Regions from separate parts of the Stenotrophomonas sp. TWI819 genome, predicted to be linked through region 1. Evidence: predicted binding sites of a transcription regulator. Region 1 holds the regulator's gene; each other region holds the start of a gene.

Region 1 (7,462 bases):
ACCCTGGCCCGCGCCAGCGTCAGCCCCGCCGTCAACGAACCGTCGCTGCCGGAGCAGATCTTCGCGCCGTTCAATGTCGAGCAGGCTGCCGCAGCCTCGCCCGCCGCACCGATGGAGGCTGTCGCGGCCCCGGCCCCGATCAACCGCGCCCGCTTCGTGATCGACCCGCCGCTGGACGACGCCGACGAACCCGCACTGCCGGCCGCCGCGGTGCTCGCCCCGGCCGCGATCGTGGCTGCCGCGGTACCGCCGGCGCTGCCGCTGCCGGTGACCACCGCGGCCGCCGCCAACGAACCGGCACCGGTCGTGGCCAGCGCGCCGGAGCTGAGCCTGATCCCGCGCGACGACGAAGAAATCCGCCAGCTGCGTCACGAAGTGGCCGGCATGCGCCACGTCATCGAGCGCGAGATGCACCGCTTCACCGACGAACGCCTGCGCGGCTCGCCGGTCCGTGCGGCCGCCTTGGACCTGATGGACGAATACGGCTTCGATGCCGGGATCAGCCGCGACGTGGCCATGCAGATCCCGCTGGACACCGAAGCCCACCGTGGCCGCGGCCTGATGCTCGGCCTGCTCTCCAGGAAGCTGCCGATCGCCCCGGTCGATCCGCTGGAAGCCGGCGGTGTGATCGCCCTGGTCGGCCCGACCGGCGCCGGCAAGACCACCACCATCGCCAAGCTGGCCTCGCGTTTCGCCGAAGCCCACGCCGCCCGCGATGTCGCCCTGGTCACCACCGATACCGGCCGCATCGGCGCCCGCGAACAGCTGTACGGCTTTGGCCGCCAGCTCGGCATCGCGGTTCACGAAGCCAGCAGCGGCAGCGACCTCAACCAGCTGCTGGAGCGCCTGAAGGACTACAAGCTGGTCCTGATCGACACCGCCGGCCTGGGCCCGCGCGACCGTGCACTGGCCGCCCAGCTGCAGTGGCTGCGGGCCGCCGAGCAGATCCGCACCCTGCTGGTGCTGCCGGCCAACACCAGTTTCGGCGATATGGACGAGGTGGTCCGCCGCTTCAGCGCCGCCAACCCCCAGGGCGTGGTGCTGAGCAAGCTGGATGAGACCGGCCGCTTCGGTACCGCCCTGTCGGTGGCCGTCGACCACCGCCTGCCGATCACCTGGATCACCGATGGCCAGGACGTTCCTGAAGACCTGCACCGTGCCAGCGCGGCCAATCTTGTACTTCGCCTTGAAGATTTGCGCCGCGCGGCCGATATGCCCTGCAACCCGGAGTTGAACCATGCCGTCGCGTGAGTACGCCAAGCTGACCCAGACCTTCCCGTTGTCGGCTACCCGAAGCCAGCCGCTGGGCCCGGTCCGCACCATCGCCGTCACCGGCGGCAAGGGCGGCGTGGGCAAAACGAACGTTTCGGCCAATCTGGCCGTGGCGCTTGCCAGCATGGGCAAACGTACCCTGCTGCTGGATGCCGACCTGGCCCTGGCCAACGTCGATGTGATCCTGGGCCTGAAGCCGACCGTGACCCTGGCCGACCTGGTCGCCGGGCGCTGCACGCTGGAGGAGGTCATCATCGAAGGTCCCGGCGGCGTGCTGGTGGTGCCGGCCGCCTCGGGCCGCCGCAACATGGCCGAGCTGCAGCAGGCCGAGCACATCGGCCTGGTCAACGTGTTCTCCGAGCTGGAGCGCGAACTGGACATCATGGTCGTGGACACGGCCGCGGGCATCACCGACGGCGTGCTGACCTTCTGCCAGGCCGCCCAGGACACCGTGGTGGTGGTCTGCGACGAACCGGCCTCGATCACCGATGCCTACGCCCTGATCAAAGTCCTCTCGCGCGAACGCGGCGTGGACCGCATCCAGGTGGTCGCCAACATGGTGCGCGACCCGAATGAAGGCCGGGTGCTGTACGAAAAGCTGACCCGCGTCTGCGAGAAGTTCCTGGCCGATGTGTCGCTCAACTACCTCGGCTGTGTGCCGCAGGACGACTGGTTGCGCCTGTCGGTCCAGCGCCAGCAGCCGGTGGTGAAGGCCTACCCGTCCAGTCCGTCGGCGCTGGCCTTGACCGAGATCGCACGCCGTACCGCACGCTGGCAGGCCCCGACCGAGCCGCGGGGTGGCGTCGAGTTCTTCCTGGAACGCATCCTCAAGCAACGCGGGGTGACCGCATGAAAGGCGCCGCACAATACAAAGAGGTCCAGCGGGTCGCCGCGAACGAGTGCATTGCCCAGCACTCGGACCTGGTCCGCCGCATCGCCCACCATCTGGCGGCACGTCTGCCCGCCAGCGTGGAGGTCGACGACCTGATCCAGGCCGGCATGATGGGTCTGATCGAAGCGTCGCGCAGCTATGACGCCGACCAGGGCGCCTCGTTCGAGACCTATGCCTCGATCCGCATCCGTGGCTCGATGATCGATGAGATCCGCCGTGGCGACTGGGTGCCTCGCTCGGTCCATCGCCGGGCCCGCGACGCCGCCGCCACCATCCGCCGGCTCGAACAGAGCACCGGACGCGCCGCCAGCGCCACGGAAGTGGCGGCCGCGATGGACATGCCGCTGCCGGACTACCTGCGCCTGATGGAAGATGCCTCGCGCGGCCAGGTGCTGAGCCTGGAATCACGGATCGAGGACCAGGGCGAGCTGGACACCGTCGCCCAGGGCGGCCCGACCCCGCAGCAGGTGCTGGAGCGCGGTGAGTTCGGGCGTGAGCTGGGCAACGCGATCGGGCTGCTGCCCGAGCGCGAACAGCTGGTCCTGTCGCTGTACTACGAGCAGGAACTGAACCTGAAAGAGATCGGCGCCGTGTTGGGCGTCAGCGAATCGCGCGTGTGCCAGATCCATGGCCAGGCCGTGCTGCGCCTGCGTGGCCGACTGAAAATCTTCGAGGCGGCCGACGCCGGCCTCGAGAACCATTAAGACCGAGGAAAGAGCTTTGGACAAGAACATGCGTATCCTGATCGTCGACGATTTTTCGACCATGCGTCGTATCGTCAAGAACCTGCTGGGCGATCTGGGCTTCACCAACACGGCCGAAGCCGAGGACGGGCATGCCGCGCTGATGCTGTTGCAGAGCCAGCCGTTCGATTTCGTGGTCACCGACTGGAACATGCCGGTGATGACGGGCATCGACCTGCTCAAGGCCATCCGCGCCGACGCCAAGCTCAAGACGCTGCCGGTGTTGATGGTGACCGCTGAAGCCAAGCGCGAGCAGATCATCGAAGCGGCCCAGAACGGCGTCAACGGCTACATCATCAAGCCGTTCACCGCCCAGACCCTGGAAGAAAAGCTCGGCAAGATCTTCGAGCGTCTGGCGGCGAGCGCCTGATGGAAACCCTGAGCGACAAATCAGCGCTGGTGCAGCGCCTGCAGGATGCACTGGCCGCGCTGGAATCGGGTGACGAAGCCGCGTGGCGTCAGGAAATCGACGCACTCGCCGCGCTGCGTACCCAGCCGATGATGGCCGGGTTGAACCGGCTCGCCCGCGAACTTGGCCAGGCACTGGGCGAGCTGCCCAGCCTGCCCAGCGAAGCCGGCGAACTGGACGATGCCTGCGCACGCCTTGACCATGTGGTGGCGATGACCGAACAGGCCACCCACCGCACCCTGGACCTGGCCGAAGAATGCCGCACGCTCACCGAGCAGCTGCGCGCCAATGGCTTGACGGCCGACCAGGACCAGCAGCTGGACCGCATCCGCCACAACCTGACCGAGATCGCGCTCACCCAGAGCTATCAGGATCTCACCGGGCAGATCATCCGCCGCGTGGTGGGCATCGTGCGTCGCGTGCATGAGGGCTTCAGTGCCCTGGGCCTGCCGCCGCAGGACGACACCGCGCACAAGCGTGACAACGGCCTGGCCGGCCCGGCCGTGACCGGTCTGGACCGCCACCAGGTTTCACAGGTCGACGCTGACGACCTGCTCTCCGATTTGGGACTTTAACGATCATGAGTGCTGTTCCAGACGATATCGCTGCCGACTTCATCCTCGAGGCCCAGGAGATCCTGGATCGCCTCGGCGAACAGCTGGTGTCGCTGGAGCAGGCGCCCCAGGACAGTGACCAGCTCAACGCCGTGTTCCGCGGGTTCCACACGCTCAAGGGCGGCGCGGGCTTCCTCGGCATCCAGGCGATGGTGGAGCTGTGCCACGCCGCCGAGGAAACCCTGGGCATGGCACGCTCGGGCCAGGCCACGCTGCAGGCCCATCACTTCGATGCGGCCCAGCAGTCGCTGGATTACCTGCAGTCGATGCTGGATTCGGTCTCGGCCGGCACCGAGCCGGGCTATGCCCCGCCGGAACTGATCGCGCAGTTCGACGTGAACGGCCCGGCCACCCCGGCGGCTGCCACCAGTGCCGCGGCCGGCCCCAGCAGCGGTGAGCTGATCACCGACGATGAATTCGAAGCGCTGCTCGACCAGTTGCATGGCGGTGCCGCACCGACCGCCGTCGCCGCCAGGAAAGACGACGGCATGATCAGCGAAGACGAGTTCGAATCGCTGCTCGACCAGCTGCACGGCGGCGCGGCACCCGGTGCCAAGGCCGTGCCGGCCGCACCGGCCCCGGCGCCGCGTGCGGTGGCAGCGCCCGCCGCGCCTGCCGCCAACAAGCCCGCGCCCAACAAGCCGGTTGCCGAGGCCGAGCACACCGTGCGCGTGGACACCAAGCGCCTGGATGCGATCGTCAACCTGATCGGCGAGCTGGTGCTCTCGCGCAACCGGCTCAAGACGCTGCGTGCGCGCCTGCACGATGAAGAGCTGGACCGCGCGGTCTCCACGCTGGACATCGCCACCGCCCGCCTGCAGTCGGCCGTCATGCGCACCCGCATGCAGCCGGTCGGCAAAGTGTTCTCGCGCTTCCCCAAGGTGGCCCGCGATGTCGCGCGCTCGCTGAAGAAGGAAGTGGAGCTGGAACTGATCGGCGCGGAAACCGAGCTGGACCGCAACCTGGTCGAAGCGCTGGCCGATCCGCTGGTCCATCTGGTCCGCAACGCGATCGATCACGGTGTGGAAATGCCGGAGCTGCGTGAAGCGCAGGGCAAGCCCCGCAGCGGACACGTGCGCCTGTCCGCGCAGCAGGAAGGCGACTACGTCAGCATCGAAGTGCAGGACGACGGCGCGGGTATCGACCCGGAACGCCTGCGCCAGAAGGCGCGCGAGAAGGGCCTGATCGATCCGGAAGCCGCCGCCCGCCTGAGCAGCGAGGAATGCCTGCACCTGGTGTTCCTGCCGGGCTTCTCGACCAAGCAGCAGGTGACCGACATCTCCGGCCGCGGCGTGGGCATGGACGTGGTCCAGTCGCGCATCCGCGAGTTGAGTGGTCAGATCCAGATCCAGTCCGAGCTGGGCCGTGGCAGCCGCTTCATGATCCGCGTGCCGCTCACCCTGGCGATCCTGCCGACCCTGCTGGTGCAGGCCGGCGAGGACGTCTACGCCCTGCCCCTGGCCCGCGTGATGGAGGTGCTGCATGCCCCCAACACCTCCCTGGGCTGGTTCGACGGCCGTGCCGTTCTGGACCGGAAATCGCACACGCTGGCCCTGGTGGATCTGCGTCACTGGCTGGATGTGGAGCCGATGCCGTCCTCGCTGCTGACCATCGTGGTGCTGCAGGCCGGTGAAGCCCGCTTCGGCCTGGTGGTCGACCAGGTCCGCGGCCGCGAGGAAGTGGTGATCAAGCCGCTACCCAAGGCCCTGCGCGGACTCCGTGGCTATGCCGGCGCGACCCTCATCGGTGATGGCCGCATGGCGCTGATCCTGGACGTGGACGGGCTGCGCACCAACCACGATTGACCGCGTGAAAGTGTGACCGCCGCATCACTGGATTCCTTCGGCGTCTCAAGTCCCATTCACACAAGCCGATAACGGACCCATGGACAGACTCAGCCTCATTGGACTTTTCCTCGCGCTGGCCTCACTGGTCGGCGGCAGCATCCTCAAGGGGGCCGGTCTGGCGTCGCTGTGGTCGCCGGCCGCCTTCGTGATCGTCATCGTCGGCACCATCGCCTCGATCCTGCTGCACACCTCGCCGGCGGTGTTCAAACACGCCTTCAAGATCGTCAAGTGGGTGATCCTGCCGCCGAGCAGCGACCGCCGCCACCTGATCCAGCAGATCGTGGAGTGGAGCAACATCGCCCGCCGCCAGGGCCTGCTCGGCCTGGAAGCCCAGGTCGATGCCCAGGACGACCCGTTCCTGCGCAAGGGCCTGCAGCTGCTGGTGGACGGCGTGGAGCCGGAGACCATCCGGCACATGATGGAAATCGAGCTGAGCAGCCAGGAGAGCCAGGACCTCGCCGCCTCCAAGGTGTTCGAGGGCATGGGCATCTATGCGCCGACGCTGGGCATCATCGGCGCCGTGCTCGGCCTGATCGCGGTGATGAAGAACCTCGCCGACCCGAGCAAGCTCGGCCACGGCATCGCGGCGGCGTTCACCGCCACCATCTACGGCATCGCCTCGGCCAACCTGCTGTTCCTGCCGGTGTCGGCCAAGCTCAAGAGTGTGATCCACCACAACAGCCGCGACCGCGAGATGATCATCGAAGGGCTGATCTCCATCGCCCAGGGTGAAAACCCGCGCAACATAGAAACCAACCTGTCCGGGTTCCTGCACTGACATGGCCCGCCGCAAGCACCACGAAGAACATGCCAACCATGAGGCCTGGGCGATTCCCTACGCCGACCTCATGACGCTGCTGCTCGCCTTCTTCGTGGTGATGTACGCCATCTCCTCGCTCAACGAGGGCAAGTACCGGATCATGGCCGATGCGTTGACCACCGCCTTTGGTGGCGCGCCGCGCACCATCAACCCGGTGCAGGTCGGCAACCAGCAGGTTCAGGGCGGCGGCTGGGACAGCCCCTCGGTGATCAAGGCCGGCACCAAGGTCGGCCCGTCCGCGCCGGCGCCGAGCAACGACCCCACCCTGCTGCCGGCGATGGCCTCACAGATGCGCATGCCCGTCTCCATGCGCAACCAGGAACAGCTACAGCGCGCCGAGCGCCAGCTCAACGGCATCGCCGACAAGCTCACCGCCACCCTGGCCCCGCTGATCGAACGCGGCATGATCACCGTGCGCCGTACCGAGCTGTGGATCGAGGTGGAGATCAACAGCGACATCCTGTTCCCGACCGCCTCGGCGACGCTGGACGTGCACGCACGCGACACCCTCTCCACGCTCGCCCAGGTGCTGCGCGATGCGCCCAACGGCGTACGCGTGGAAGGCCACACCGACAACATTCCGATCGCCACCGCGCTGTTCCCCTCCAACTGGGAACTCTCCGCCGCGCGTGCGGCCAGCGTGGTGCATCTGTTCGCCGACCAGGGCCTGCAGCCGGCGCGGCTGGCGATGGTCGGGTACGGCCAGTTCCGCCCGCGCGAAAGCAATGGCAGCGCTGAAGGCCGCAACCGCAATCGGCGGGTGATGGTGATCATCCTCGCCGACACCGCCGCGAGCGTCGATCCAATCACCGACCGGCTCAGTGCCGATGCCGAGGCGGTCGACACCGCCGCAGCACCCAGCGCC
Region 2 (7,462 bases), on a different contig from region 1:
GCGAGCTGCTTGGTCACCTCGGTCTTGCCCACGCCGGTCGGGCCGGAGAACAGGAAGTTGCCGATCGGCTTTTCCGGATTGGCCAGGCCCGAGCGGGCCAGCTTGATCGCCGAGGACAGTGTCTCGATGGCCGGGTCCTGGCCGAAGATCACCATCTTCAGGTTGCGCTCCAGATGCTGGAGCACGTCCTTGTCGGTCGCGCTGACCTGCTTGGCCGGGATCCGAGCCATCTTGGCGACGATGGTCTCGATCTCCTCGATGTCGATCAATTCCTTGCGCTCACCGTCCGGCAGCAGCCGCTGGCGGGCACCGGCCTCGTCGATCACATCGATCGCCTTGTCCGGCAGCAGCCGGTCATTGATGTGCTTGACCGACAGATCCACCGCGGCCTGAAGCGCGTCATCGGCGTAGGTCACGCCGTGGTGGGCTTCGTACTTGGGCTTGAGGCCCTGCAGGATTTCGTAGGTTTCGCCCACGGTCGGCTCGACGATGTCGATCTTCTGGAAGCGGCGGGCCAGGGCCCGGTCCTTCTCGAAGATGCCGCGGTATTCCTGGAAGGTGGTCGAGCCGATGCAGCGCAGCTCGCCCGAGGCCAGGGCCGGCTTGATCAGGTTGGAGGCATCCATGGTGCCGCCCGAGGCGGAACCGGCACCGATGATGGTGTGGATCTCATCGATGAACAGCACTGCGTTGGGCAGCTTCTTCATCGCGGTCAGCACGCCCTTCAGGCGCTTCTCGAAATCGCCGCGGTACTTGGTCCCGGCCACCAGGGCGCCCAGGTCCAGCGAGTAGATCACCGCATCGGCGAGCACGTCCGGCACCGAGCCTTCCACGATGCGCTTGGCCAGGCCTTCGGCGATCGCGGTCTTGCCCACGCCGGCCTCACCCACGTACAGCGGATTGTTCTTACGGCGGCGGCACAGGACCTGGATGGTGCGCTCGATCTCATCGGCACGGCCGACCAGCGGGTCGATCTTGCCGTTGCGGGCCTGCTCGTTGAGGTTGCTGGCGAACTCGGCCAGGGCATCGCCCTTGCCTTCGCCCTCGGCCCCCTCCGCACGCCCTTCGCCATCGGCGGCAGGCGGCACTTCGCCCTCCTCGCCCAGCTTGGCGATGCCATGGGAGAGGTAATTGACGATATCCAGCCGGGTGACGTCCTGCTGGTTGAGGTAGTACACGGCGTGCGAGTCTTTCTCGCCGAAAATCGCGACCAGCACGTTGGCGCCGGTGACTTCCTTCTTGCCCGAGGACTGCACGTGGTAGACCGCGCGCTGCAGCACGCGCTGGAAGCCCAGCGTCGGCTGGGTATCGCGCCCATCATCTTCGGCCAAGCGCGAGACGGACGCCTCGATGGCCTGCTCCAGTTCCTGGCGCAGGCGGTCGGCATCCGCGCCGCAGGCCTTCAGGACGGCCTGGGCGGACGGGTTGTCGAGCAGTGCCAGCAGCAGGTGTTCCACCGTCATGAATTCATGCCGGGCCTCACGGGCGCGCTTGTAGCACTGTCCGATGGTGTGTTCGAGGTCTTTACTGAACATGATTAACTCCGGCGGCAGTTAGGAACAATATGCGGCCAACCTTCACGATTTCCATCACCCTAGCGGATCGGTGCGTTCAGACGGCGTTAGCACTTGCCTGATCGCTCCGTCCATTCGACCAGGCTCCATCATGCACGATCTTCCGGCCACGAAATGGCAGCTTGGCCGTGATGGCACTGTCACGGTCAGCCGAGGATGTGGCGGCGGACGGGTGCTGGCGCGGAGAAGGGCGTGGCGCGGCTGCCATGGCCGGACCGCCAGGACGGGCTTCGCAGCAGGTACGGCGCAGGGACACGCCGGCCGCTGAGGGCCGGATGTCATTGTGGGTGGAACAGTGCGGATCGCGGGCGCACGCAGTGCTGGCCCGCGCCAACGATCAGCCGCTGGTCTTTTCCATCGTGCACAGCAGCGGGTGCTGGTTCATGCGCGAGAATTCATTGACCTGGGCGACCTTGGATTCGGCGACCTCGCGGGTGAACACCCCGCACACGCCGCGGCCGCGGGTATGCACGTGGAGCATCACCTGGGTGGCCTTGTCCAGATCCATCGAGAAGAAGTGCTGCAGAACCGTCACCACGAAATCCATCGGGGTGTAGTCGTCGTTCAACAGCATCACCTGGTACATCGGCGGTGGCGCGACCTCGGGGCGTGCAGGCTCAAGCAGCACGCCGTGGTCGTGATGAGTTTCGTGGGAAGTCTCGCGGGGCATCCCCACATTATAGGGCCCTGCTCCGCCGGATTGGACGTTGCCCCCCACCGCCCTTCACAATCTGCACTCTCCAACCAGACTTTCACAGGGATTTCATGAAAAGGATTGCTGCCGCACTGCTGCTGGCCATCACTGCCACCAGCGCCCATGCGGCCGAAGCGGACAAGGCTGTCGGGCGTGCTCTGGACACGCTGGAGTACACCTACGAGGTGGACGAAGACGGCGACTACAAAATGGTCTTCGACATGGATGATGGCCGCAGCCAGCTGGCTTTCGTGCGCTCCACCGTCGAGGAATTCGGCAAGCACAAGATCCGCGAGATCTGGTCGCCGGCCTACAACTCGCCGGGCAAGCAGTTCCCGGCCGCCGTGGCCAACCGCCTGCTCGAAGACTCCCAGGATGCCAAGATGGGCGCCTGGGTGAAGCAGGATCAGCTGGCGATGTTCGTGGTCAAGGTTGACGCCAACGCCACCCCCGAGGCACTCAGCGACGCCATCGATGCGGCCATCCGCACCGCCGATGCGATGGAGCTGGAGCTGACCGAGCAGGACGAATACTGAGGTGAATGACGTGCAGGAACCGCGCTGGGCGCCCCATGTCACCGTGGCCACGGTTGTGGTCCGCGACGGGCGCCTGTTGCTGGTCGAGGAAGCCATCGACGGCCGCCAGGTGCTGAACCAGCCGGCTGGGCACCTGGAGCCGAACGAGACCCTGGCCGCCGCCGCGGTCCGTGAAACGCTGGAGGAAACCGGCTGGACGGTGCGCCTGAGCGCCTTCATCGGCACCTACCAGTGGACCGCCCCGGATGGGACGCCGTTCCTGCGCTTTGCCTATGCGGCCGAACCGCTGTCGCACGATCCCGACCGTCCGCTGGACGACGGGATCCTGCGCGCCCTGTGGCTGACACCCGCCGAACTGAGGGCCGACCCTGCCCGCCTGCGCAGCCCGCTGGTGTGGGAGGTGGTGGCCGACTATCTGGCCGGCCAGCGCCACCCGCTGTCGATCGTGCGGGAGGCCCGATGAGCACCCCACGCGTGATGGTAGGCGTCTCCGGGGGTGTGGATTCCTCGGTGGCCGCCTGGCGGCTGGTCCAGCAGGGCGAGCCGGTCGCCGGCCTGTTCATGCAGAACTGGGCCGATGACGGCAGCGGCGACTGCCGCGCCGAGGACGACCGCCGCGATGCCGTGGCGGTCTGCGGCCTGCTGGGCATTCCGTTCCACTTCCGCGATTTCTCCGGCGAGTACTGGCAGGGCGTGTTTGAACACTTCCTGGCCGAGTACGCCGCCGGGCGCACGCCCAACCCGGACGTGTTGTGCAACCGCGAAGTGAAGTTCAAGCATTTTCTCGACGCCGCGCGCGAGCTTGGCGCCGAGCGCATCGCGACCGGGCACTACGCCCGCATCGCGCAGATCGACGGACGCTGGGCCCTGCTGCGCGGCGCCGACCGCAGCAAGGACCAGAGCTATTTCCTGCACCAGCTGGGCCAGCAACAGCTGGCCGCGACCCTGTTCCCGATCGGCGACCTGCAGAAGAGCGATCTGCGCCGGATCGCACGGGATGCGCGCCTGCCGACCCATGCCAAGAAGGATTCCACCGGCATCTGCTTCATTGGCGAACGCGACTTCCGCGAGTTCCTCGGCCGTTACCTGCCAGCGAAAAGCGGCGAGATCCGCGATCCGGATGGCGCCCTGATCGCCGAACATCCCGGCGTGTTCTACTTCACATTGGGCCAGCGCGAGGGCCTGAACATCGGTGGCGTGCGTGGCCGGCCGGCGGCGCCGTGGTACGTGGTCGGCAAGGATGTCGCCAGCAATGTGCTGTATGTCGACCAGGATCGCGAGAGTCCGTGGCTGCAGTCGACCCGGCTGCATTCCGAGACCGCCCACTGGATTGCCGGCGCACCGCCCGCGCGCCAGTTCGACTGCACCGCCCAGACCCGTTACCGCCAGCCCGACGAGCCGTGCACCGTCACCGTGCACGACGACGGCACCCTGGCGGTGCGCTTCGCCCGACCGCAGCGCGCCGTCACCCCCGGTCAATCGCTGGTGTTGTATGACGATGAGGTCTGCCTTGGTGGCGCCGTCATCGCCGCCACCGACGCTCCGCTGGAACAGCGCCTGCGCGCCACCCCTTCTCCTTTCGAGGTATCTGCTGCATGAGTTTTTCCGTCGACGACCGTGTTCTTGCTCTGGCCGGCATCGCCCAGGCCCTGCAGCAGGTGCGCCGCATCGCCGAAACCGGCCACTCCGAAGCCGCCGTGGTCCGTACCGCGGTGGACAGCGTGTTCCGCATTGACGCTGCCACCCCGCAGGAGATCTACGGCAGCGCCAGCCATGTCGCCCCCGGGCTGCGCCTGCTGCACAACTACCTGAGCAGCCAGGGCCAGGACGAGCACCTGCCGCGGCTGGCGCTGTCGGTCCTGCAGCTGGAGCGGCGCTTCGTGCGCGAGCACGAGATCGTGGCCAAGGTCAGCACCGGTATCGAGCGCGCCCAGGCCCAGGCCACCGAGCTGGGCGACAGCGCCCATCCGGACGTGCTCGCCAGCTTGGGCGGCCTGTACGCCGACACCATCAGCAATCTCAAGCCGCGCGTGATGGTCCAGGGCAACCCGCATTACCTCGGCCAGGCCGGTGTGGTGGCCGAGATCCGCGCGCTGCTGCTTTCGGCGGTCCGCTCGGCCGTGTTGTGGCGCCAGACCGGCGGCCAGTACTGGGACTTCCTGTTCTCGCGCAAGGCGATGCTGGAAGCGGTCGCCCGCCAGCTGCGCTGAGGCCAACGGCCTGGAATTCCGGTCGCCAGGCCCGTACGCGGGCCGGCGCCGGGGCGTGCGGAGGGTTACGGGCGGACCACCGTGATGCATCAAAATTCAGCGGACGGCTAAAGCAAACCGGGGTACGGCCGATACAGCATCCGTGCACCTCCCCGAGAACGTCCATGTACTCACGCCTCTTCATCCGCTTGGCCGCCCCACTGGTCCTGACCCTTCTGCTCCCCGTTGCCATCGGCTTCGAGTGGCCAGCCGCCCTTCGCTGGGCGATCCTGACCACGATGACGCTCAGCTGGCTGGGCTTCGCCTGGTGGACGGCTCGCGCCCAGAACCAGCGGTCGCCCGAGCAGGCCCGCATCCTGCGTGAGCAGGACCAGTTGCTGAGCGAGCTGCGCTCGTTCGTCGGCAACGAAATCGAAGGCTCCCGCGGCGAAGTCGAACGCGCCCGTGACCTGATCCGCCACGCCGTCAGCGGCCTGGGTGGCAGCTTCGATGCCATGAACCGCAAGTCCCGCCAGCAGAGCCAGGCCTTGGCCCGCATCGTCGACCGCGCCGGTGAAGACGGTGGCGCCGGCGTCGACGTGGCCCGCTTCGCCCAGCACGCCAGCCACCGCATGGAACAGCTGGTGGAAGCGCTGGAACAGGTCAGCGGCCAGAGCAGCAACACCGTGCAGCACATCGATCAGATGGCGCAGCACCTGGATGGCATCTTCGCGCTGCTGGAAGACGTCAAGTCGATTGCCGACCAGACCAACCTGCTGGCCTTGAACGCCGCCATCGAAGCTGCCCGTGCCGGTGAAGCCGGTCGTGGGTTCGCGGTGGTCGCCGACGAAGTCCGCAACCTGTCCGAGCGCTCGACCACCTTCAACGAGCAGATCCGCAAGCTGGCCCACAGCTCCAAGGATGCCATCGCCAAGGTCCGCGAGACGGTCTCGCACATGGCTTCCCGCGATATGGACCGGTCCCGCGAAGCGCGCCAGGAAGCGGCGGCGATGCTCGACAACGTGGCCCAGATCAATGCCTCGCTCGGCGATGGCATGCGCGAGATTTCCGAGTGCGGCCGGGCGATCGACAGCAGCGTGGCCGAAGCGGTCCGCGCCCTGCAGTTCGAGGACATCGCCACCCAGGCCCTGGGCGGCGTGCATACCCACCTGGATCGCCTGACCGCGATCAACCGCGAAGCGGTGGCCCTGCAGGAACTGCTGCAGCGCAATGGCGGCGTGATCGACGAAGAGATCGTCACTGCCCTGCAGCGCACCGGCAACCGCCTGCGCGACATGCGCAGCGAATGGGAGCGTCCGCCGCACAAGGCTGTCGCCCAGCAGAGCATGGCCGCCGGCGCGGTCGAACTGTTCTGATCCAGCGGTACCGTGCCGCTCCCGGCACACCCTGCGGCCCCGGCTCACCCCGGGGCCGTTGCGCTTGCACTACCCGCCTCGCCTGCAGATGATCGACCCATGTTGAATGCGTCCATGTTGTCCGTTGCATCCGTAGCACCCACCGACCTGGAGCCCGTGGCGCAGATTGCCGACGGCGCCCTCCAGGCAGCCATCAAAGACCACACTCCCCTGCAGGGCCGCGCCCTGATCGCGCATCTGGAGCAGCTTGCTCGGCAGGAGCTGGCGAAACTGGCCAGCCAACCCATTGATCCGGGCACCACGCCCATCGATCCGGCCCTCGCCGGCCTGGCGTGGGACCTGGGCCTCAGTGGTGATGATCTGGGCGCTGCTGCGCGCTGAGCGTGGGCCGGTGGTCCGGTGGTCCGGTGGTCCGGCCAACCCGGATATTCTTCAGCGTCACACAAGGTGAGTACGCATGAAGGAACGCCTGAAACAGGTGGCATTGCATGCCCAGGGACTGGGCTCGGCCCCGCTGTTCAACCCAGGGGCTGATGGAGCCCTCCACGCCATCTCTCACCTCGGCTACGTCCAGATCGACACGCTGTCGGTCATCGAGCGCGCACATCACCACGTGCTGTGGAATCGTGTCCCGGAGTACGACCCGGCGTGCTTGAACCATCTCGTCAGCGAAAAAAAGCTCTTCGAGTACTGGTTCCACGCCGCTGCCTACCTGCCGATGCGCGACTATCGCTTCGCGCTGCCCCGAATGTCGTCGATACGCACAGGGGAAAGCCGCCACTTCTGCAACGGCGATCCCTACCTGATGAAGGAGATCCTGGCCCGGATCCGCTCAGAGGGTGCGCTCAGGCTGCGGGACCTTGAGAGGGGTGACACCGGCAGCGGCAGCTGGTGGAGCACCGGCCCGGGCCGTCGTGCCGTCGAAACGCTCTTCATGCGCGGCGATCTGATGGTATGCGAGCGGGCGGCGCCGAGAAGCGCTACGATCTCGCAGAGCGCTGCCTGCCGGATGGTCTGGACCTGAGCATCCCGGATGATCACGAGTACGCCGTCCATCTTTTCGAGACCACGCTCAGGGCACACGGCGTCTTCA
Region 3 (7,462 bases), on a different contig from region 1:
GCATGGCGCGTGCCACAACTGCGCCGGGATTACGTCACGGGCGGCGATCAGCCGCCCAGACGCAGCAGGCTGTTGGCACTGCGGGCGTTGTCGTCGCCGTGCTTGATCACCTTCACCTGCATTTCGTACTGGCGCTGCAGCTGGATCATCTGCACCAGTGCGCCGGCGGCATCGACGTTGCTGCCTTCCAGCTGCCCGCTTTCCAGCGATTTGCCCTGGGCCTGCACGAACGGCTGCTGCGGATCGGTGTTGCGCATCAGCCCGTCCAGGCCGCGCTCCAGCCGGGCATCCTCGGCCTGCACCACGCGGATGCGGCCGATGTTGGCCATGGTCTGCGGGCCTTCGCCCAGCGGGATGATCGAGATCGTGCCGTCGTTGCCGATATCCATGGCCTGGTGCGGCGGGACCGCCAGCGGATTGCCGTTCTCATCAAGCACCGGATGGCCGCCGGCGGTGACCAGCTGGCCATTGGGCGTGATCGACAGTGCCGCACCACGGGTGTACGCCTCGCCACCGTCGGCACCGGGCGCCTGCACGGCCAGCCAGTTGCCGGCCTGCAGGGACAGATCCAACGGGTTGCCGGTGAGCTGCTGTGCGCCCATCCGGCGGTTGAAGCCGGCGTCGACGTGCATCGCATCCACGCGCGAGGCGTAGCCGGTCCCCTTCACCGGGTAGGCCTCGGTATTGGCGAGCGCCTCCTTGAAGCCGGGGGTATCGGTGTTGGCCAGGTTGTGCGACAGCGTGCCCTGCGCCTGCAGGGAGGCGCGTGCACCGGTCATCGCGACGTAGAGTGCCTTGTCCATCGGTGGTGTATTCCCGTGTTGCGGTCAGTGGCTCATCAACGCAGGTTGATGATGGTCTGGGTGATCTGGTCCTGCGTGGAGACCATCTGCGAGTTCGCCTGGAAGTTGCGCTGGGCGGTGATCATGTTGACCAGCTGCTCGGTCAGGTCGACCGTGGAGGCTTCCAGCGAACCGGCCTGGACCTTGCCCAGGTTGGAGCTGTCCGGCGCGCCGGTACGCGGGGTGCCGGAGTTGAAGGTTTCCACCCAGAGGTTGTTGCCCTTGGCTTCCAGGCCCTGCGCGTTGTTGAAGGTGGTCAGCGCGACCTGGCCCAGCGGGCGGTCATCGCCGTTGGAGTAGCGCGCGTAGACGACGCCTTCTTCAGACACAGTGATTTCGTTGAGCTTGCCGGCCGCGTAGCCGTCCTGCTGGGTGTTGCGCAGGGCGAACTTCTCGCCGTACTGGGTCGAGCCGCTGATATCCAGGGTCAGCGACAGATCGCCGGCGCCGGTGGTCGGACTGAACGCGGTGAACGCGATCTTGCCGTTGGCCGGGTTGATCAGTGCACCGGATTCGTTGAAGGCCATCGGCGTTGCGGCGCCGACCTGCTGGCCGTCGACGAAGTTGTAGACCTGCCACTGGTTGGTGGTTGCGGTCTTGACGAAGTACGAGGTCTGGGTGTGGCTGACGCCCAGCGAGTCGTACACGGTGATGCCACCGGTCGAATGGTTGTAGCTGTTCGAATCGGTCGGATCGAACGTGGTCACGGTCGGCGGCTTGGCGTTGGCCGGCAGGGTGAAGCTGATGTTGACGCCGGTGGTCTGCTTGGGCGGGCTGTCGGTGGTCAGCAGCTGCAGATCGGTCAGGCGGCCGGCATCGAAGTTGGTGCCGTCGGCGTTGGGTGCGAACACCTGCAGGCGTGCACCCTGCGGGTTGATCACGTAGCCGGCTTGGTCGGTCTGGAAGTTGCCGGCGCGCGAATACACACGCGCACCGTTCATGGTCATGGTGAAGAAGCCCTCACCGGAAATGGCCATGTCCAGGCTGCGCCCGGTCTGTTCGTTGTTGCCCTGCGAGAACTGCTGGGCGACGTTGGTCAGGCGTACGCCCGAGCCGACCGCGTTCTTGGACAGGCCGTAGCTGGTGGCCGAGAACAGATCGGCGAATTCGGCGCGCGACTGCTTGAAGCCGGTGGTGTTGACGTTGGCGATGTTGTTCGCCGTGACGTTCAGATCGGCATTGGCTGCGTTGATGCCGGACAACGAGACGTTGAAGCCCATGGGTTGCTCCTGTGGATTCGGGTGGTGCGGCTCAGCTGATGCGGAGCACGTAGTCGATCGGGGCCGTGCCCAGACCCTTGAGGTTGAGGTACAGGCCGTCCGTGCCGACCGTGACGCTCTCTACCGGGGCCTGCACATAGGTGTTGAGCTTGGTCTTGGCGCCAGCGGTGTCGGTATGCGAAGCGACGATGGTGTAGGTGCCTTCGGCCATGCGGTTGCCGTTGGCATCCTTGCCGTCCCAGTCGAAGGTGACTTCGCCGGAGGCCTTGGCTTCCACGCTGATCTGGTTGACCTTCACGCCGTTGGCATCGGTGATGTCCACCGTCACGAAGCCGGCGCTGGGCGCGGCGACCATGCCGGTGACGTCGCCGTCCTTCTCCAGCGCGAGCTTCTCGGAGGGCACCAGCACTTCGTGACCCACCAGGGCCGCGCCGCGCAGGATCTGGTCGCTGGACATCGAATCCTGGAAGCCCTTGACCGTGTTGTTGAGGTCGGTGATGCCCTGGACCTGCGACAGCTGCGCCATCTGCGCGACCATCTGGGTATTGTCCATCGGCTTGAGCGGATCCTGGTGACGCAGCTGCTCGGTCATCAGGCGCATGAAGTCGGCCTGGTCCAGGGTGCTTTTCTTCTTGCTGGTGTCGCTGTTGGGTGCGTTCAGGCCCAGCGCGGTGTAGATGTCGCTGCTGTTCTGGCCAACGCCGTTGGTGGTGCTCATGGGGGTCGATTCCTGGGGAGTGAGGGTCAGCGACCCATGGTCAGCGTGGCCAGCGCCAGTTCCTTGGCGGTGGTCAGCATCTCCACGCCGGCCTGGTAATTGCGCGAGGTCGAGATCAGGTTGACCATCTGCGCGACCGGGTCCACGTCGGGCTGGTAGATGTAGCCATCGGCATCGGCCAGCGGGTGGCCCGGCTCGTAGCGCTGGATCGGCGCGGCGTTGCTCTGGCTGATCTCCTTGACCTGCACCGTGGTGATGTTCGGGTCGGTGCGGCTGGTGACCGACTGGAAGATCGGCTCCAGCGGCTTGTAGACCGCATCGGCCGAACCGGCGACGGTGTCGGCGTTGGAGAGGTTGGAGGCAATGGTGCTCATGCGCACGGACTGCGCCTGCAGCGCGGAACCGGCGATATCGAAAATGGGCAGGTTGCTCATGGCTTATTGCCCCGTGATCGCGGTGAGCATCGAGCGCACCTTGGATTCGACGAAGCTCAGCGAAGCGCGGTACTCCAGCGCAGCGCGGCCGTAAGCGGCGCGTTCGGCATCCGGGTCGACGGTATTGCCGTCGATGCTCGGCTGCACGCCTTCTTTGGCGATCTGGAACGGGTTCAGCCCGCCGCCGATCTCATAATGCTGTTCGTTGGTGGTTTTCATCAGGCCGTTTGCATCCAGGCCCTGGGCATTACGCAACGCGGCATCGAAATCCAGGTCCTGGGCCTTGTAGCCGGGGGTATCGGCGTTGCTCAGGTTGCTGGCGATCAGCTTCATCCGCTGCTCGCGCAACGGCATGGCCTGGGCATGGACACCCAGATAGTTGGAAATCAGATTGGGCATGGCGCACTCCCACGGGACGATGCCAGGGGCAGTGCAAGCGGCGTGCCAGAGGGCAGGGCGCGAAGGTAGCTGGCGGCATGTTCACGCCGGGGAATTCACCACCCCAGGGCAAGGGGGCCATGCCCCGGGGTAGATCCACGCCATCCGTGGATAAAAGGGCCAAGCCCCAAGGTAGATCCACGCCATGCGTGGATGCGCAAGCCATACCCCGGGTGTGCATCCACGCGACGCATGGATGCCGTACACCCACCGGGGGAAGGACGCCGGCGCCAGCGCCGGCCGCCCCTTACGCCGCCATCGCGACCTTCTTCAGGCGGTCCAGCAGGAAGTCCGCCAGCTCATGCGGCGAGTACTTGGCCACGAACGCATTCGCGCCGACCCGCTCGACCATCGCGTTGTTGAACACGCCCGACAGGGAGGTGTGCAGCAGCACGTACAGGCCGGCCAGGCCCGGGTGACGCCGGATTTCCGTCGTCAGGGTGTAGCCGTCCATCGCCGGCATTTCGATATCGGAGATCACCATCGCGTAGCGCTCGGCGGGGTTCTCCCCGGAGGCGTGGATCTGCAGCAGGTGGTCCAGCGCCTGCTTGCCGTCCGAGAGCAGGGTCGCCCCGACCCCCAGCTGGTCCAGCACGCTGCGGATCTGCTGGCGGGCCACGCGGGAGTCGTCCACCACCAGGACCTGCATCGGCGGGGCGTCGGCGGGCAGGGCCATCGAGGGATCCAGCACGGCCTCACCGCGGACTTCGGCGATGTCGGCCAGCACGCTTTCCACGTCGATCACCTGGATGAGTTCGCCCTGAAAACGGGTGACTGCGGTCAGATAGCTGGACTCGGCGCCCAGTTCCGGCGGCGGGTGGATGTCTTCGACGGCAATGTTGACGATGCGTTCCACACCGCTGACCAGGAAGCCCTGGATGGAACGGTTGAACTCGGTCACCACCAGGTAGCCCGGCGCCTTGTCGGCATCGGGCTCACGCTCGGGGTGGCCGATCGCCAGGCCCAGGTCCAGCACCGGCACCGAGCGGCCACGGACATCGGCCACACCGGCGAACTGGCTGGGCAGCCCCGGCACCTGGAACAGATCCGGGCGCCGCAGCACTTCCTGCACCTTGAAGACATTCACGCCAAAAAGCTGACGTCCACCCAGCCGGAACAGCAGCAGGGCCAGACGATTGTGGCCGGCCAGTCGCGTACGCTGGTCGATGCGGTTGAGCAGGTCATGGGACATGGACTTGGTATCGGCGGCACCGGCGGCGACTTGAGCGCCCTGCGCGCAGGAGTTCGGCATGACCCTTGCATCGAGCTGCGCATGATCCTTGCCCGTGGAGTGCCCATGCGTTCTGTTCTCTTTGCCGCACTGTTGCTGGCCGCGCCCGCCTGGGCCGCTGGGGGCTGGCAACCAGTGGACAGCATCCGCCAGGCGGCGCTGGGGACGTTGCCGGCCGGCAGCGAAGGTGACACCACCCTGGATTCGGCACTGCGCCTGCCGGCGTGTGGTCAACCGCTGGCCGCCCAGCCCACCGGGACCAGTACAGTGGAGGTGAGCTGCCCCGACGCGGGCGGCTGGCGTTTGTTCGTACCGGTAAAGGTGCGGCGCAACCAGACCGTGCTCATTCTCAATAGAGGCGTGGCTGCTGGAGAAACCCTGGCGGCGGCCGATATCACCACTGGCCAGCGTGATGCGGCACGGATCGCCGGTGCTGCGCTGGCCGATCCGGCGGCGGCGGTTGGCCGGGTGGCACGCAGGACCCTGAGCGCCGGCAGCTTGCTGTCGGCCAACGATCTGGTTGCCCAGCGGCTGGTGCGGCGCGGCGACAGTGTCGCCCTGGTGTCCCGGCGCGGCGGGGTGGAGGTCCGGGTTGCCGGGCGCGCCATGGCCGACGCGGGCGAGAATGAGCGGGTCTCGGTCGAGAACCTCTCTTCGCGCAAGATCGTGCAGGGCACCGTCGCGGCCAGCGGTGACGTTTTAGTGGCGCGCTGACCAGAATTGTGAATACGGGCCACTTTTACCGCAAAACCTGCAATATTCCCCTAAAGATGGCGGCTGACTGGCCGTTATCCCTTGTGAACCGTACTTCCAGGACAAACCCATGAGCCAGAAAATCGACGGCAACCTGCAGGCCACCGCCCATCTGCGCAGTGTTGCGCTCGGCAACAAGCCCAGCGTCAGCACCGATGCCCCGGCGCGCCCGGTGGAGGCTGCCGACAGCCTGCGCCTGACTGGCGAAGCCACCAGCCTGCAGGCCATGCAGCGTGAACTGTCCACGGCTCCGGCAATCGATGCCAACCGTGTCCAGGCCGTGCGTGATTCGCTGCAGAACGGCACCTACAAGATCAATCCCGACGCGATCGCCTCGCGCATGCTTGAGCTGGACCAGCAGCTGCAGGGATGAAGCTGGCGATGAGCGAGCCGCTGCAGCGCCTCAGCGATGCCTTGGACGTCGAACGCCAGGCATTGGTCGAGCATGACGTGCAGGCCCTGATCCGCGCGACGGGTGCCAAGCTGGAGGCGTTGCGGGCCCTCGAGGCCGCATTGCCGCTCGGCCAGGCCGAGCGCGTGCAGGAGCTGGCCGAGCGCAATCGCGCCAACGGCGTGCTGCTGTCGCGGCGGCGCCGCGAGGTCAACTGGGCGCTGCGCCAACTCGGCCGCAGCGAGGATTCCTCGGCGTACGACGCCAAGGGCCAGTCGCACACGCTGCACACCCGGCGGCCGCTCGCGGTCGCCTGAGCAGCCCGATCCGGCGGCCCCAGGCTGCCGACGATGACGTCACCGCGTATATTGGGCGCCTGTTTTCCAGCCGCCCGATGTGACCGTGACCGTAACGTCCTCCCTTGTCACCGCCCCGTTGCCCCCGCATCCGGTTCTGCTTGCCCTGTTCGAGCGGATCAAGGAAGGGGTTCTGCTGTTTCGTGAGGACGGCAGCGTCGCGCTGGCCAACACCGCGGTCAGTGAGATTCTCGGCCAGGCCGAACGCGATGCCGAGCTGACCCCCGCGCAATGGCTGCGCCAGCTGCTACCGCCCGATGCACTGGAGCAGGCACGCCTCCACGGCCATTGGAATGGCAGCCTGCCGGTCGGTGAGCGCATGGTCATCGCCCACGTCTACCACCACGACGATGGCGGCCAGCGGCACTATCTGGCGCTGTTCCGCCGTATCGAAGGCCAGGAAGACTACGAGCGCGAGCTGCAGCAGCGTCATGCCGAGCTGCGCCAGGCCTACCTGCGCCTCAACGGCACCCAGGAAAAACTGCTGCAGTCCGAGAAGATGGCCTCCATCGGCCAGCTGGCGGCCGGTGTGGCGCACGAGATCAACAACCCGATCGGCTACGTGCACTCCAACCTGGGCAGCCTGCAGGAATACCTGCGCAGTCTGTTCACCGTGATCGAAGCGTACGAGCGTGCGCTGCGTGCGCCCGATCCGAAGGCACTGATCCCGGAGATCGACGACATCCGTCAGCGCTTCGACATCGATTTCATCAGCCGCGATCTGCCGCAGCTGATGGCCGAATCGCGCGAGGGCATCGAGCGGGTGACGCGCATCGTGCGCGATCTGAAGGACTTCTCTTACTCCGGCCGCGATGAGTCGTGGAAGCTGGTCGACCTGCATGCCGGTCTGGAATCCACGATCAACATCATCTGGAACGAGCTCAAGTACAAGGTGACCCTGCACCGCGAGTTCGGCCAGCTGCCGCTGGTGGAGTGCCTGCCGTCGGAGTTGAACCAGGTCTACATGAACCTGCTGCTCAACGCCGGCCATGCCATCGCCGACCGCGGCACGATCAACGTGCGCACCGGCGTGGATGGCGAGACAGTCTGGGTGGAGTTCGAGGATACCGGCGGGGGTA
Region 4 (7,462 bases), on a different contig from region 1:
TAGCAACTGCTTCCACCGATGCAGTCCGTGCAGCCGCGTCAGGCGGGTCCGCCTCTGGCCGAAGGCGGGCGTTTGGGTTGTAAGGCGACGCACACGCAGCCTGTGCCCGCCTGCCTCGCCTAGAAGTAAAACCCGATGTTGAGGTTGAACCGGGAGTGCCAGCCTGTGGCTGCGCCGTCATCGATCCCGACCCCATTGCCGCCGGCAAACCACATGTTCTTGCCGGCGATCCAGTCAGCGTAGGTCAACATCGCGCCCTTCTGCACACTGCAGCCGGTGACGTTCTGCCAGGAGTTCCGCAGCTGCGGGGCATCCTGCACGGGCAAGGTCATGCTCAGGTTGTTGTAGCAGGTGACGTTGTCCAGCCAGCGCGTCTTGCCGAAGGAATAGGCCACATTGGCGGTGGGGACATCGGCCTCTGCCGCGATCTCGAACGGCGCAAGGAACGCCGACATGGCGATGCGATCGCTCGGGATGCTGTAACGGTAGCGCGCCCACTGCAGCTGTGTGGTCCAGCTGTCGCGCGTCCATTGCGCGTGCACGGCCGCCGCATGATGGCCGTAACGCTGCCCGGTCCGCACGTTCTCAACCCGTCCACTGAAAGCAGAGCCGCCCAGCAGCAGGTCGCCGCCGGCCCAGGCCTGGCTGTGTTCGTAACGCAGGTGCAGCCTCTCGCGCTCGCGGTAGGGCAGTGTGTCTGTCTGGGCCACGTCGAAGGAGTAGCGATCACTGCGTGCGCCGGTGCCGTATTCGTCGCCGGCGAACCAGCCGAGGTGCCACTGGTCTGCGCCATCGCGGTGACGGATCACCATGCCGGGATCGTAGTCATCCTCGATGCCCAGGTAATAGCCGGAGCCGAACCAGAAACTCTGCGCGGCAAAGGGCAGCAGTCCGAACGGAACCTGTTGGATCCCGGCCTGCACGACGGTGTCCTCGCTCGCGTTCCAACCGACATAGGCATGGTGCACGGCATCGAACCCGTCATACCAGCGGTACTGCGCGGACAGGAACAGTGGGCCTGCACCGGCGTCGATATCGGCACGCAGCAGCTCCAGTTGCAGTCGGCTGGTGGGGCCGTAGTCCAGCCAGCCATAGCTGAAGCGCACCGCACCGCCGATGTCCACGTGCGGTTCTGTTGTCGAGGTGGATTCAGCAGCGTGCGCCGCAGAGGAAAGGGTCGCGATCAACGCGAAGGTCAGCGACAGCGTGGAGCGGTTTTTCATGGCAGTGGACGACGTAGATCGCAGAAACATCGGTGCGCACTATAGCCTGCGTTCTCTGGTCACGCGCATGTCGAATGGTTCTTAAAGAACGTCGCCTTCACGCCGTTATCGCATGACGGTGCACTGCGTCCATTCCGGACCGTGGCCATTTTCTTTCGAGTGCCATCCATGGGTTTTTCGTTGATTCGCCGTGACAGTGTCGCCGCACGTCTGATGCTCGGTACCGGTCTGCTTGCATTGGCCTGCTTCACCTTTACCGCGGTGGTCATCTACTGGCGAAGCAGTGAGGCGCTGTCGACGTCAGCGCAGGACATGCTGCGCGAGGTGGCGCGGCACGAGGCGCGCAACATCTCCAGTGAGCTTGAGTTGGGCTTCGATACCGCCGCGTCGCTGGCCAATGCGCTGCGCACGCAGCACACTGATCCGCGCTTCAGCCGCGAGACCGCAGCGGTCGTGCTGCGCGAGCAGCTGCGTGCGCACAAGGACTGGCTGGGCATCAGCAGCACCTGGGAGCCGGACGCCTTCGATGGCAAGGACAGTGCGTTCGCCGACACCGAGGGCCATGATTTCAGCGGACGGTTCATGGCCTATTGGTCGTGGCAGAACGGAACGCTCGTGCGCGAGACGTTGCGTGACTACGACGTTCCGGGTGTCGGCGACTGGTACCTGAAGAGCCGCAACACCCATCGGCCCAATGTCATCGAGCCCTACGTCTACCCGCTGGCCGGCGTGGACACGCTGATGACCACGTTGAGTACGCCGATCATGGACGGCGAGCGCTTCCTGGGCACGGTCAACGTGACCCTGGCGCTGGACGCGCTGCAGAAGCGCATCGCCCAGCTGCATCCGTTGGGGGTGGGCGAGGCCAGCCTGCTGTCGCCGGCAGGCGCGGTCATGGCCAGCGCCGATGCGTCGGAGGTCGGCAAGATCCGTGACGACGCCGATACCCGCAAGGTCCTGGACGTCACCCGCAAGGGCGAGGTGATCGCCGATCAGGTCAGTGTGCGTGGTGTCGACTCACTGCGTGTGGTGGTGCCGTTGCGTCTGGGCGATGCGCCGGAGGTCTTCGCGCTGGGCATCACGGTCCCCACCAGCCACGTGATGGCGCCGGCGCGGTCGCTGCTGATGGTGATCGTCGTGGTGGGCCTGCTCTCGGCGGCATTGTTGTGTGCAGCGCTGTTCCTGTTGATCCGCCGCCAGGTGCTTGCGCCGCTGGCCGAGGCGGTGCGCGTCTCCAGTGCGGTCGCCTCCGGGCGCCTGGACAGCCGGATTGAGCCGCGCCGCATGGACGAGATGGGCCAGCTGCTGCAGTCGATGGGGCATCTGCAGAGCCAGCTGCGCAGCGTGATCGATGCCCAGGGTGAGATGGCCACGCGCCATGACCAGGGTGAGATGGGGTACCGGATGGAGGCATCCACGTTCCCGGGTGACTATGGACGCATGGTGGCCGGGACCAACGCACTGGTGGCCGCGCATGTCCAGGTGCAGCGCCAGCTGGTGGAGGTGATGTCGCGTTATGCGGTGGGTGACATGACCGTGGACATGCCGGCGCTGCCTGGCGAAAAAGCCGCCATCAGCGACGCGATGGTGGTGACCAAGCGGAATCTGCAGGCCATCAACACTCAGATTCTGGCGCTGGCCCAGGCGGCTGCCGCCGGCGATTTCAGCAAGCGCGGCGACGCACAGGCGTTCTCGCACGACTTCCGCGGCATGGTGGACGGCCTGAATGCCCTGATGCAGACTACCGATACCAACCTGGCCGAGCTGTCGCGTCTGCTGCGCGCCATTGCCGCCGGCGACCTCAGCATCCGCATGGTCGGCGACTTCAAGGGTGTCTTCGCGCAGATGCGGGACGACGCCGATGCGACCGTAGATCAGCTGACCGCCATTGTCGGCCGCATCCAGCACAGCAGCGGCGCGATCAATCTGGCCGCCAGCGAGATCGTGGCCGGCAATGACGATCTGTCACGTCGTACCGAACAGCAGGCGGCCAGCCTGGAAGAGACCGCCGCGTCGATGGAGGAGCTGACCTCCACGGTACGCCAGAACGCCGACCATGCGCGCAAGGCCGACGAGCTGGTGCAGAGCACGGCCCGGGTTGCCGGGCAGGGCGGCGAGGTGGTCGCCCAGGTGGTCACCACGATGGCGGGGATCGAGACGTCGTCGCGACGCATCGCTGACATCATTTCGGTCATCGACGGCATTGCGTTCCAGACCAACATCCTGGCGCTCAATGCCGCCGTGGAAGCGGCCCGCGCCGGTGAGCAGGGCCGAGGCTTTGCCGTGGTGGCCAGCGAGGTGCGTACCCTGGCACAGCGCTCGGCGGATGCCGCGCGCGAGATCAAGAGCCTGATCGAAGACTCTGTGGGCCAGGTGGAGGGCGGTGCGGTGATGGTGCGCCGTGCGGGCACCACCATGGAGGAGATCGTCGCCTCCGTGCAGCAGGTCACCCAGATCATGGCCGAGATCTCCGCAGCGTCGCAGGAACAGAGCGCCGGCATCGAGCAGGTCAGCCAGACCGTGATCCAGATGGACGAGGCCACCCAGCAGAATGCCGCACTGGTGGAAGAAGCCAACGCCGCAGCGCGCTCGATGGAGAGCCAGTCCCAGGCGCTTCAAGGGGCGGTGGCGATCTTCAAGCTGGGTGACGCGCGCCGCTGACCGGTGCTGGATAAGGGCCGGATGCTCAGCGTATCCGGCCCGCCGCGTGCGGTTGTCTTATCGGCGCGGCGGCATCAACCCGTCGAAATGCGCGCTCAGCGTCTCGATCTGCTGCTCGTGGACCACGGCCGCGACGTAACCATCCGGCCGCACCAGTACCCACTCGCCCGGCTGCAGGCCATATGCACCGGCGAAGTGTCCCTGCGTATCCCACAGATCGCCGCACTGGCCGATCACGTGGACGTGCAAGCCCTTCCGCGCCGGTGCATCGGCGCGTGTGGCTTCGTAACCAAGCAACGTCCAATGCGTACCGCGCAGCACCTCAAACAGGCGCGTTGGCTGCCCACCCGCGCCCTGCAATGGGGCGTCGGGAGCACGGCTGCCCGGCGCAATGCGTCCCATACGGGGCTCGGCCGGTAGCGAAAGCGGTGAGTCCGCGTACCCGAGATCAAGCTGCTGGACCTCCCGGCCGCGTCGATTGTCGCCGCGGCGGGCGTGGTCGAGCAGTTTCGTCGCAAGCTCAAGCATCGCGGCTGCAACAGGGCGGCGCTCTTCTTCGTAGGTCTCCAGCAAGGTCTGCGGTGCCCCCTGCAGCACGGCGGCCAGCTTCCATCCCAGGTTGTAGGCATCCTGGGCACTGGTGTTGAGCCCCTGTCCGCCGGTGGGGGGATGCGTGTGGGCGGCGTCGCCGACGAGGAAGGCCCGGCCGACGCGGTAACGGTCCGCGAGTCGGGCGTTCATCTGGTACGCCGAGGCCCACTCGACGTCCAGAACCGCAATGTCATCCCGCCCGGTGCGCTCACGTACCATCGCCGCCAGGCCCGCTGCCGAGAGATCCACCTCGCCCTCCACGGGCACCGGGGCCTGTAGCTGGAACAACGCGGTTCCCATCAAAGGACACAGCGCGATGCGCCGCGCCATGTCCTCTTCGTTGAAGGTGTGCCAGGCATCGCGTGGCAGCCCTTGCAGCACGATGTCTGCCACCACTGCACGCACGCCCAGGGTCTTGCCGGGGAAACCAATATCGAGTGCGTGACGCACGATGCTGCGGCCGCCGTCAGCGCCGATCAGATAGCGTGTGCGGAGCGTCTGCTCGCCCAGAGAGGTGGCAAGACGCAGGGTCACGCCATCGGCGTCCTGCTCCAAACCGATCAGTGCATGCCCGAAGTCGACCCGGTGCCCCAGCGCGGCGAGGCGGCCGCGCATCACGCACTCGGTCAGGAACTGCGGCACCATCAGCGGCCGCCGATAGGGTTCGGCGGGTGTGGCTTGCGACGCCTCCACCATGACCGTGTCCGTATGGGTGCCATCGGCGTGATGTGATCGGGAGACAGGGTAGGCCCCGCCCGCCGCGAACAGCTGATTGACGATGCCCATGTCCTCGAAGACCTCCTGGCTGCGCGGCTGGATACCTTTGCCGCGTGAGCCGTGGAAGGGTCGGTCACGCTGCTCCAGCAGCCGGAATGCCACGCCGCGGCGAGCCAGTTCGATGGCCAGGGTGAGGCCGGCAGCGCCAGCTCCACAGATCACTACATCAAGGTTGTTGCTCATGCCTCGCTCCAGCTGCGTGTAATATGCACGTACGTGGAGGAGATGCTATGCCCGTGAAAAAGAGGGTGCAAGATACACATAATTCGGCCGAGCTGAAGTCGCTGCACCTCTCCATGGTCAGCCTTGCCAGCGTGATGAACCGCCCGCGCAATGATGAAATGCTGATCCAGGCCGCCGGCCTGAAGCTGGACCAGGCGCTGTTCCGCCTGCTGGTGATGATCGAGCGGGTCGGCCCGATCGGGGTGGTGGATCTGGCCGACCGGCTGGGCCGCGATTACACGACCATCAGTCGCCAGGTCGCCAAACTGGCGTCGATGGAACTGGTCACGCGTCGCGGCAATCCAGAAGACCGTCGCATCCGCGAGGCGACCATCGCGCCGAAAGGCAAAGACATGACGGATCGGCTGGACGCGGCCCGCGAGCGGATCGGACGGGAGATCTTCGCCTCATGGTCCGCGCAGGACGTATCGGAGCTGGTGCGATTGATGGCAAAGTTCGCCGGCGCGCTGGAATCCCGTGAGCGTGAGTCGTAACGGTACACCCAGCCAGCCTGCGTTGCCGCGCCCGGCATCTTGATCCCGCTGTTGGAACCTCACAAGGCATCACATATGAAGCGATTGTTGTTACTCGGGGTGCTGCTCGCCGTGTCCTCAACTGCCCATGCCATCGTCATCCGGCATGACGTGGATGATGCGAAGTATCGCGTTCCCGCTACCGAGTTTCCCGCACTCGTGGACATGCCCGGCGAGGGTCACGGCGCGCTGATCGCACCGCAGTGGGTGCTGACTGCCGCGCACACGCTGCCGATGCATGCTGACCTCAAGCAGGTAGTGATCAACGGAGCGGCCCGGGACGTCGAGCGCGTTGTCGTCCATCCCGGCTACAGGACGCTGCCGCAGACATTGATCGATCAGGCGATGGCCAGTGGCGAGGCAATGTTGATCGTGGTGTTCCTTGCATCGGGCGACGATGTTGCGTTGATCAGGCTGAAGGCGCCGGTGACCGACGTTGCGCCTGTGGCCATCTACAGTGGCACCGACGAGGCCGGTCAGATCGCGAAGATTCTGGGAAAGGGGGCTACGGGGACGGGCGCCACCGGGCATTCTCCCAGCGGCCCCAATCGCACCGAGCTGCGGCGCGCGTTCAACACGATCACCAGTGCCTACGACCGCTGGCTCTGCTATGTCTTCGACGAACCGCCGCAAGCGCTGCCCCTGGAAGGCGTGCTGGGCAACGGTGACAGTGGTGGCCCCGTGCTGATCGAGCGCGATGGTCAGTGGCTGCTGGCCGGGCAGGGCGCGTGGAAGGTCGTCCAGGGCAATGTGCTGACCGCCCGGCCCGGGCGCTATGGGCAGGTCACCTGCAATGTGCGTGTGAATCACTATCGTGACTGGATCGAGCGCATCATGGCCGAACCGGCGCAGACAACCGCAGTTGGTTGATCCAGCCCATTGCACGTCCTGCCAGTGGCGAGCGCCTGCATGCGGCATGCGGCATGCAGTGCGTGACGTGTGGGCCATCCGTGGCCGACACGCGACACGCTGGTCTGATCAGCCCGCCTGACCCAACCGCACCTTCAACTGATCGATCTCCGCCTCGCTGACGCCGATGGACTTCAGATAGCCCTCGGCACCGCCGTACTGCGTATGCAGAGCGGCGAGAAACATCTCCATGTTCTCCGGTGCGGTGCCCGACATGCCGGCCATCTTCCTGCCGATCTCCGGGTTCTGCTTGATCAGCTCCATGATCTGCGCGTTCATCGCGCTGTCCTTGGGCTGGCCTTCGAGGTAGTGCGCGGAAATCGCATAGTTGTGCACGATGTCCGCCCGGGACACACCCGCCAGGTCCAGCAGCAGCCCGGCGATGATGCCGGTGCGGTCCTTGCCGGCGGTGCAGTGGAACAGCACGGTGCCGTCGCGCTCGGCGGCGATGCGCTGGAAGACCTGCTTGAATTGCGGCTGGCTGTGATCCAGCCACTGCACATAGGCTGCGCCCAGCGAGTCGGGGAAGGTGGTCATCATTTTCTG

Evidence for each region. The regulator FliA, encoded in region 1, starts transcription of late flagellar genes. The targets are predictions, from matches to a motif close to TAAAGTTTNNCNNNCNNNGGCCGATAA.
Region 2: a site for FliA is predicted at 5,123-5,149, ahead of ABE463_RS02550 (methyl-accepting chemotaxis protein). Genes of this name have one in related genera too.
Region 3: a site for FliA is predicted at 4,852-4,878, ahead of ABE463_RS02600 (chemotaxis protein). Genes of this name have one in related genera too.
Region 4: a site for FliA is predicted at 1,306-1,332, ahead of ABE463_RS01035 (methyl-accepting chemotaxis protein). Genes of this name have one in related genera too.

The regions. Positions count from the first base shown of each region.
Region 1 covers NZ_JBDJKY010000008.1:28,704-36,165, forward strand. The annotation lists gene flhF (flagellar biosynthesis protein FlhF) at 1-1,251, shown strand, start outside; gene ABE463_RS12225 (MinD/ParA family protein) at 1,238-2,125, shown strand; gene ABE463_RS12230 (RNA polymerase sigma factor FliA) at 2,122-2,868, shown strand; gene cheY (chemotaxis response regulator CheY) at 2,885-3,277, shown strand; gene ABE463_RS12240 (protein phosphatase CheZ) at 3,277-3,891, shown strand; gene ABE463_RS12245 (chemotaxis protein CheA) at 3,897-5,735, shown strand; gene ABE463_RS12250 (flagellar motor protein) at 5,815-6,555, shown strand; partial or broken gene motD (flagellar motor protein MotD) at 6,557-7,429, shown strand.
Region 2 covers NZ_JBDJKY010000001.1:577,632-585,093, forward strand. The annotation lists gene clpA (ATP-dependent Clp protease ATP-binding subunit ClpA) at 1-1,535, opposite strand, end outside; gene clpS (ATP-dependent Clp protease adapter ClpS) at 1,912-2,244, opposite strand; gene ABE463_RS02530 (hypothetical protein) at 2,340-2,804, shown strand; gene ABE463_RS02535 (NUDIX hydrolase) at 2,806-3,267, shown strand; gene mnmA (tRNA 2-thiouridine(34) synthase MnmA) at 3,264-4,403, shown strand; gene hflD (high frequency lysogenization protein HflD) at 4,400-5,014, shown strand; gene ABE463_RS02550 (methyl-accepting chemotaxis protein) at 5,179-6,369, shown strand; gene ABE463_RS02555 (hypothetical protein) at 6,469-6,750, shown strand; partial or broken gene ABE463_RS02560 (crosslink repair DNA glycosylase YcaQ family protein) at 6,827-7,462, shown strand, end outside.
Region 3 covers NZ_JBDJKY010000001.1:592,695-600,156, reverse strand. The annotation lists gene ABE463_RS02625 (flagellar basal body rod protein FlgF) at 48-803, opposite strand; gene flgE (flagellar hook protein FlgE) at 839-2,062, opposite strand; gene ABE463_RS02615 (flagellar hook capping FlgD N-terminal domain-containing protein) at 2,094-2,780, opposite strand; gene flgC (flagellar basal body rod protein FlgC) at 2,807-3,214, opposite strand; gene flgB (flagellar basal body rod protein FlgB) at 3,218-3,613, opposite strand; gene ABE463_RS02600 (chemotaxis protein) at 3,900-4,844, opposite strand; gene flgA (flagellar basal body P-ring formation chaperone FlgA) at 4,950-5,597, shown strand; gene flgM (flagellar biosynthesis anti-sigma factor FlgM) at 5,707-6,009, shown strand; gene ABE463_RS02585 (flagellar protein FlgN) at 6,006-6,344, shown strand; gene ABE463_RS02580 (ATP-binding protein) at 6,430-7,462, shown strand, end outside.
Region 4 covers NZ_JBDJKY010000001.1:217,847-225,308, forward strand. The annotation lists gene ABE463_RS01030 (hypothetical protein) at 120-1,223, opposite strand; gene ABE463_RS01035 (methyl-accepting chemotaxis protein) at 1,392-3,884, shown strand; gene ABE463_RS01040 (FAD-dependent oxidoreductase) at 3,942-5,435, opposite strand; gene ABE463_RS01045 (MarR family transcriptional regulator) at 5,501-5,968, shown strand; gene ABE463_RS01050 (trypsin-like serine protease) at 6,044-6,877, shown strand; gene ABE463_RS01055 (tyrosine-protein phosphatase) at 6,986-7,462, opposite strand, start outside.